2 regions of the Synechococcus sp. MIT S9507 genome follow, and region 1 is predicted to be linked to the other one. Evidence: predicted binding sites of a transcription regulator. Region 1 holds the regulator's gene; the other holds the start of a gene.
The links. Region 1 encodes NtcA, which controls nitrogen genes in cyanobacteria. Its sites were predicted from a motif close to GTANCNNNNGNTAC; they were not measured.

Region 1 (3,770 bases):
CGCAGTTGCTGTCACTGTCGACCAGGACCAGGCCACATTTGCTGCGCCCGGGGTCAACCGACACGATCCTGCTCACTGGATGTCGTCCTGGAACGTTGATGCCGGGCGCAGCGGTTTGCTCGGACGCAGCTCGATGGCGATGGGATCGGCTGTTTCACTGCGACGCAAGGCCACAGCCTCGAGTTCAACACGGCCTCCGCGCCGCTCGGTCAGCTGCTGAGCAAGTCTGTTGACGGCGTTGGCGTCAAACTGAAGCCCCTGGCTGAGAGATCCCCGTCGGCGTACTTCCGCCAGCGTGGAAGCCAGCAGCAGGTTGACCCGGTTTCGCACCTCTTCCGGTTTGGTCTCCTGGCTGGCAAGAGCTGTCTTGGCAAGGGTTTCCCCTGCGACGGTGATGGCCACATTGGGCCGCACATCCGGAAAGGCGTAAACCACGCTCTCTCCTCGCAGCACATTCGCCGCTGAGCGCAGCAGCACCACCCAGGTGCCAGGTTTGCGGATGGCTTTTTCCAACCGTTCAATGTCCTGGCGCGGCACGAGGATGATCTGGCGATCCGGCGATTGTCCAGGCAGAACCTTCTGAAAGGCCTGAAGATTGGCTTCCCTCAGCACCTGGTCAATCACCTGCCGGGCTTGATCTGGACGATCCAGCTTGAGTGTGACAGTGGCAAGTGGCTGACCACTGCTGATGGCCACATCTCCCCGACGCAGCGCCAGCAGGTTCTCCTCAAGCAACTGAAGCTCCGCTTCACCGGAGCTGATCCGTTCGCGTACAGCGTTCAGTTCATCATCGGTTCGCTGGATTTCAGCATCGCGGTTGCGGACGTCCTGGCTGAGTCTCCGCCGTTCCGCCTCCAGTCGCCGAGTCTGTTCCTGCAGGGGTTGAAGTGTGCTGCGCAGCTTGCTGGCCCGTGCCTGGGCATCAGCCAGAATTTTTCTGGCTTTGATTTCATCGGCACGAGCTTCTTCGAGTTGCTCACGGGCCTTTCGCTGAGCTTTGCGGCTTCCCTTCAGATCAGAGCGGCTGCTGCGCAGACGAGCTTCGAGATCATTGAGTTCAAACAGACCAACGCGCAGCTGGCGGCTCACCAGAAGCATCAGCCCGAGCGAAAGGGCACTGATCAGGCTCCCCGTGAGCACAGTGATCACCACAGCGGTTTGACGTGGGCGAAGACCGAACAGGCTCAGTCGCGCTTTGCCGACCCTTGAGCCGAGTCGATCGCCAAGGGTGGAGAGCACCCCGCCGAGGATCAGCAGGGACAGCAGCAGAAGCCAGCCGGTCACGGTCGGTCAAACATGCGGCGGGCCGCCGGAATGCTGCCCATTTTCACCTGTCGAGGGGTTAACTGAAACGCTTGGCCAGTGCAATCGGATCAAGAACGGTGATCTTCTTGCGGTCAATTTCGACTAGGCCTGAATTGCGTAGATCCCCGAGCAGGCGTGTGATGGTCACGCGTGTGGATCCGATCGCTTCAGCGATGGCCTGATGAGACAGGCGCAGGTCAATGGTGATGCCCTGGGATCCAGGCATGCCGAAGTCCCTGCAGAGAACAAGCAGAAAACTCACCAGACGGGAGGACATGTCCCGGTGTGTGAGGGTCTCAATCATGGTTTCTGTCTGAAGAATTCTGCTGGAGAGACCCTGGAGCAATAGCAATCCCACGCTGGTGTCCGCTTCGATCGCCTGGCGCACGGAGCTGGCTGGTGCCGTCACCATTTCCACCCTGGTGAAGGCCACGGAGTGATAAAAGCGATCGGATCGATGTCCGGTGAGCAGTGAGAGAACACCGAACAGGCTGTTTTCTCTCAACAGGGCAACGGTGATCTCCTCACCCGACTCGTACACCCTCGATAGACGCACAGCGCCTCGTCGGATCAGATACACGCGCTCGGCAGGGTCACCGGGGAAAAAGATCGTTTTGTTCCGTTCCACCATTTCGGTGCTGGCACCCTCCAGATCACGGATCACTTCCAGCAGGGTGCGGCTGGCGGGGTTGGGGGCATTGATCAGGCTTGTCTCTGCGGATCGCCCAGGCTGGGGAGCGGTCCGACTGAAGCCGCGCATCACTTCGGCCATGACCAACGCATCAATGCGGGGAAGTTAAGGAGCGATGCGCGGTCACCCTGTAGCAACGAACACGGTTCTCCCGGCTCAGTCGCCATGCAGTGCATTCAGTTGTGCAGCCATGAGTTGCTGGAGCCCTGGTTCGGCTAGGTCCAGCAGGCTGTTGAGCTGCCTGCGACTGAATGGTGCGCCCTCGGCAGTCCCCTGCAGCTCCAGCAGATCACCGGCGTTGTTCATCACCACATTGAGATCCACATCGGCCCGACTGTCTTCGCTGTAGTCCAGATCAAGCAGAGGATTCCCCTCGACCAGGCCTACAGAGACTGCCGCCACCTGGTTGACGACCGGATTGGTGCTGATGCGGCCCTGCGCCAGCAGCCTTTCACAGGCCTTCTTCAGGGCGAGCCATGCACCGGTGATGGCCGCTGTTCTGGTCCCTGCATCTGCCTGAATCACATCGCAGTCGATCAGCAGAGTGTTCTCTCCCAATGCCTTCATGTCGATCGCGGCGCGAAGACTGCGACCGATCAGACGCTGGATCTCCTGGGTGCGTCCTGACAGTTTCATCAGTTCTCTGCGTTGACGATCTGGGGTGGATCCGGGCAGCAGGCGATATTCGGCGCTCAGCCACCCCAGTCCCTGATCCCTTCTCCAGCGTGGGACGCCGACTTCCTGGCAGACGCTGCAGAGCACGGTGGTGCGTCCAGTGCGCACGATCACTGAGCTCAGAGCGAAACCCATGGGATCCCAGTCAATCGAGAAAGCTCTGAGATCGGATGGCTGGCGACCATCGTTGCGCTGGGTGTCGCTCATGGGGAGACGGCTCGGAATCCTGAGCCTGCCAGTTGGAGTGGAGACACCATGGATGGTGTCAAAGGGATTGTGATTTGCGCTTTCGCCGCTAGATTCAAGTTCCGCTGGGTTGTTTTGATTCCAGCCACGACGGAAGCGACCCAGATGACCGCAAGCCTGAGCCCCAGCCATCGATCCCGTGGGCAGAGCGGTGCTGATCATCGGGATCTGAATCGTGCCGGCCTGCACCCACTGCCCTCACTCCAGCCTCAGCATCCGCTGCATCTGGTGGCCCCGGAAGGGCAGTTGCAGGTTCACACCGCCCCCTATCGAGGCAGTTTCGGCACAGTGCTCAGTCAGGCCATGCGTTCCGCAGGGCTTGGCAGTCGTGTCGCTGTGATGCAGTTCCTGAAAGGCGGCGTCGCCCAGGGCCCTGATGCCGCGATCACGCTCTGTGATCGCATGGTGTGGACAAGACCCGCCGTGATGGGATGTCTGTCGGATCCAGTCGGCTCATCTGACGCTGCGGCAGTGGATGCCGTGCAGGCGATCTGGCGGCTCTGCAGCCGCCACCTGGCCTGCGGAGATCTCGATCAGTTGGTGCTCGATGAACTCGGATTGGCCATTGCGCTCGGTTATCTCGTTGAGAAAGAGGTGCGCGACAGCCTGGAAGCACGCCCTGGTTCCATGGATGTGATCATCACAGGACCGTCAATCCCTGAATCTCTCATGGGTCTTGCGGATCAAGTGACCGAACTGCGAAGGGGGTTCTGATGCTCAAGAACGACCGATGGATCACTGAACAGGCTGCCTCGGGCATGCTCGAACCCTTTCAGAAAGGCTTGATCCGACATCTGGATCCTGAGCAGAAACTTTCACCTGTTCTCAGCTTCGGCTGCTCCTCGTACGGGTA
Region 2 (3,770 bases), 1.2 Mb from region 1:
GTTCATCCGCGGCCAGTTCGAACAGGTCAACGTCCACTCCATCGCCGGGGTCGATCTGGTTCTTGATGCCGTCAATGCCGGCCATCATCATTGCGCTGAAGGCAAGGTAGGGATTGGCCAGTGCATCACCTGAGCGGAATTCAAGCCGCTTCGCTTTAGGGCTCGGGCCGGTGAGAGGAATACGCACGGCTGCGGAGCGGTTTCCTTCGGAATACACCAGATTCACCGGTGCTTCGAAACCTGGAACCAGTCGCTTGTAACTGTTGGTGGTGGGGTTGGTGAAAGCCAGGAATGACGGCGCATGCTTGAGGATGCCGCCGATGTACCAACGAGCGGTCTGAGAGAGGTTCGCGTAGGTCCCTTCCCCAAAGAAGAGGGGCTGACCGGATTTCCAAAGACTCTGGTGGACGTGCATGCCCGATCCGTTGTCATTGAAGACCGGCTTCGGCATGAAGGTGGCTGTCTTGCCGTACTTCTTGGCAACGTTGCGCACGATGTACTTGTACGTCATCACGTTGTCAGCGGCCTCAATCAGTTCGGCAAATTTCATGCCCAGCTCGTGCTGACCGGCACCAGCAACCTCGTGGTGATGTTTCTCGATGGGGATGCCCAGCTGCGCCATCATCAGCAGCATTTCCGAGCGGATGTCCTGGGCGGTGTCGTTCGGGGCGACGGGGAAATACCCTTCCTTCTCCTGAATCTTGTAGGCAAGGTTGCCGCCTTCCTCGATCCGGCCTGTGTTCCAGCCGGCTTCGATGGTGTCAACGCTGTAGAACGAGCCTCCTTCCGCGGAGTTGTACCGCACATCATCGAACAGGAAAAATTCCGGTTCCGGGCCGAAAAACGCCGTGTCGGCAAGCCCCGTGCTAGCCAGGTAAGCCAGTGCCTTCTGAGCAAGAGCCCTGGGACAGCGGTCGTAGGGGTCGCCTGTGCGGGGATCCTGAATCGAGCAGATCATGCTCAGGGTTTTGTGCCTGTAAAAGGGGTCGATCCAGGCCGTTGCAGGATCGGGCACCATGGCCATGTCTGAGGCATTGATCGCCTTCCATCCGCGGATGGATGAACCATCGAAAGCCAGTCCCTCCGTGAAGGATTCAGGTTCAATGAGGTCCTGGCAGACAGTGAGGTGCTGCCACTTGCCGTGCAGGTCCGTGAACTTGAGGTCGATCAGCTCGATCCCTTCATCCTTGATCTGACGAAGCACGTCCTGCGCGGTTTTGGCCATGGCTGGGAGTGAATCCCGTAAATCGCGTCGACCGTAGATATCGATCCGCAGCTGTTTTGTATCAACGGGCACCTTTTTGCCTTCCGTCTCTTTTGTGGCCCCTGTGCAGCCTCTAGGTAACCGTTTCTGTCAGATTGCTGTGATCGCCTTTGCTGGAGCCGGTTTCAACGCGTTGTCGGTGTTACCTTCCAACCAAAGTGGACAAGGCTTGCATGCGCGATGCCATCACCGGAGTGATCGGTCAGTACGACCAGCTGGGTCGCTACCTCGATCGTTCAGCGATCGATCGCATCGAGAACTACCTCCAAGAGGCGGAGGTTCGTGTCATGGCGGTGGAGATCATCAACCGTGAAGCCTCTGAACTGGTTCGTGAAGCCAGTCAAAGACTGTTTCAAGCGGATCCAGAACTTCTGCTCCCCGGTGGTAACGCCTACACGACACGCCGACTGGCTGCCTGTCTCAGGGACATGGATTATTTCCTTCGCTACGCCAGCTATTCCCTGATCGCCGGAGACAGCACCATCCTCAACGAGCGGGTGCTGAATGGACTGGATGACACGTACAAGAGCCTCGGTGTTCCAACCGGCCCCACCGTCAGAAGCATGGTGCTGCTGGCTGACGTTCTCTGTGAACGGCTTTTCAACGAGGGCGTAAGTCAGGATCACTGCGTCATCGTGCGCCAGCCTTTCGAGCACATGGCCTCCGGTCTGTCCGCCAGCGACGTGCGTCAGCGCTGATTGAAAATCTCCGAATCATTTCAAGCGGCGTCGGAGTGTCCGTGCAAGTCCAATTTTTGCTCTATTGATGCGTAAGCTGATCGCCATTAATTTTCGGTACGGGCTTCACCGATGACACACCCTCACCTTTCGGTTGACCCGTGCCATCGATCCTCCATCGGTCCGATTGACACACCCGATCGTCTGTTGCTGGGTCCAGGCCCCTCCAACGCGCATCCCACGGTTCTCCAGGCTCTCGCACGCACACCGATCGGTCATCTGGATCCGCTTTATGTGGAACTCATGGGCGAGGTGCAGGAGCTGCTCCGGTACGCCTGGCAGACCGACAACCGCCTGACGCTGCCGATGAGCGCTACGGGCAGCTCCGCAATGGAAGCCACTCTCGCCAACACTGTTGAACCGGGAGACACTGTTCTGGTGGCGGTGAAGGGGTACTTCGGCAATCGCCTGATGGATATGGCCGGGCGTTACCGAGCCAACGTTCAGGTGATTGAGAAGCCCTGGGGTGAGGCTTTCACCCTTGATGAAATCGAGTCAGGCATCAAGAAATACAAGCCAACGATCCTGGCGATGGTTCATGCCGAAACGTCCACCGGCATCTGCCAGCCGATGGAGGGTGTGGGTGATCTCTGCCGCGAGCATGACTGCCTGCTTCTGCTTGACACAGTGACCTCACTGGGAGGAGTGCCTCTGTACCTGGATGCCTGGAAGGTGGATCTGGCCTACAGCTGCAGCCAGAAAGGACTCAGCTGCCCTCCAGGCCTCGGTCCGTTCACAATGGGTTCCCGTGCTGAAGCCAAGCTGGCTGCCCGCAAAGACAAGGTTCCGAACTGGTACTTGGATGTCTCATTGCTGAACCAGTACTGGGGCAGTGACCGTGTTTATCACCACACAGCTCCTGTGAACATGAACTTCGGGATGCGCGAAGCGCTGCGTCTTCTTGCCGAGGAAGGTCTTGAAAACGCCTGGGCCCGCCATCGCAGCAACGCGGAAGCTCTCTGGACCGGCCTTGAGTCGCTCGGCCTGGAATTGCATGTGCCCGAGGAGTTGCGTTTGCCGACTCTCACCACGGTTCGCATTCCAGCGGATGTGGATGGCAAGGCCTTCTCCACCTATCTCCTCAACACCCATGGCATCGAAGTCGGCGGGGGTCTGGGTGTGCTCGCCGGCAAGATCTGGCGGATCGGCCTGATGGGTTACAACTCCACCCCTGACAATGTCGACCGTCTGCTCAATCTCTTTGAGACGGAGCTGCCGCGTTTCCGCCAGAACGCAGCCGTCGCTGCCTGAACCACCGCCCCAGCAGAGCTGACGCTTCGAGCTCCATTACGCCCCCCTTCACCTGCATGTGATGGTGTGCGCTGGGGTGCTTCGACAGGTCAATCGTGCTTCCCAGGCCACCGCGTTTGGGATCGTGCGCCCCATAGATCACCTGACCAACGCGGGCCTGCACCAGAGCCCCTGCGCACATCGGACAGGGTTCCAGTGTCACGATCAGTGTGCACTGATTCAGTCTCCAGTCACCGAGGATCAAGGATGCCTGGCGCAGAGCCACGAGTTCAGCATGACCCAGTGGATCTGAAGCGAACTCGCGTCGGTTGCTGCCGTGGCCGATGCATCGTCCATCCGCATCCAGAATCACTGCGCTGACAGGGATTTCTCCCGACTCACCGAGGCGCTCAGCACGCTGAAGCAGGCGTTGCATCCAGGCATGGATCTCTGCGTTATCCAGCTCGACCGGTGTCTGTCGCACGCTCGCCCCAATCGTGCAGAGGCGTCCAATGTGCCACCGCAGGTGAGAATGACTG

Region 2: glnA (type I glutamate--ammonia ligase) is a predicted target of NtcA. The motif match lies at 1,284-1,297, and genes of this name have one in related genera.

What each region holds. Positions count from the first base shown of each region.
Region 1 covers NZ_CP138970.1:1,027,007-1,030,776, reverse strand. Annotated here, with positions in the region: gene SIB83_RS05585 (resolvase) at 1-76, opposite strand, end outside; gene SIB83_RS05580 (DUF3084 domain-containing protein) at 73-1,284, opposite strand; gene ntcA (global nitrogen regulator NtcA) at 1,343-2,077, opposite strand; gene rph (ribonuclease PH) at 2,153-2,878, opposite strand; gene SIB83_RS05565 (cob(I)yrinic acid a,c-diamide adenosyltransferase) at 3,023-3,631, shown strand; gene dcd (dCTP deaminase) at 3,631-3,770, shown strand, end outside.
Region 2 covers NZ_CP138970.1:2,723,978-2,727,747, forward strand. Annotated here, with positions in the region: gene glnA (type I glutamate--ammonia ligase) at 1-1,225, opposite strand, end outside; gene SIB83_RS14985 (allophycocyanin subunit beta) at 1,438-1,962, shown strand; gene SIB83_RS14990 (pyridoxal-phosphate-dependent aminotransferase family protein) at 2,074-3,252, shown strand; gene SIB83_RS14995 (nucleoside deaminase) at 3,194-3,667, opposite strand; gene SIB83_RS15000 (pyridoxal phosphate-dependent decarboxylase family protein) at 3,764-3,770, shown strand, end outside.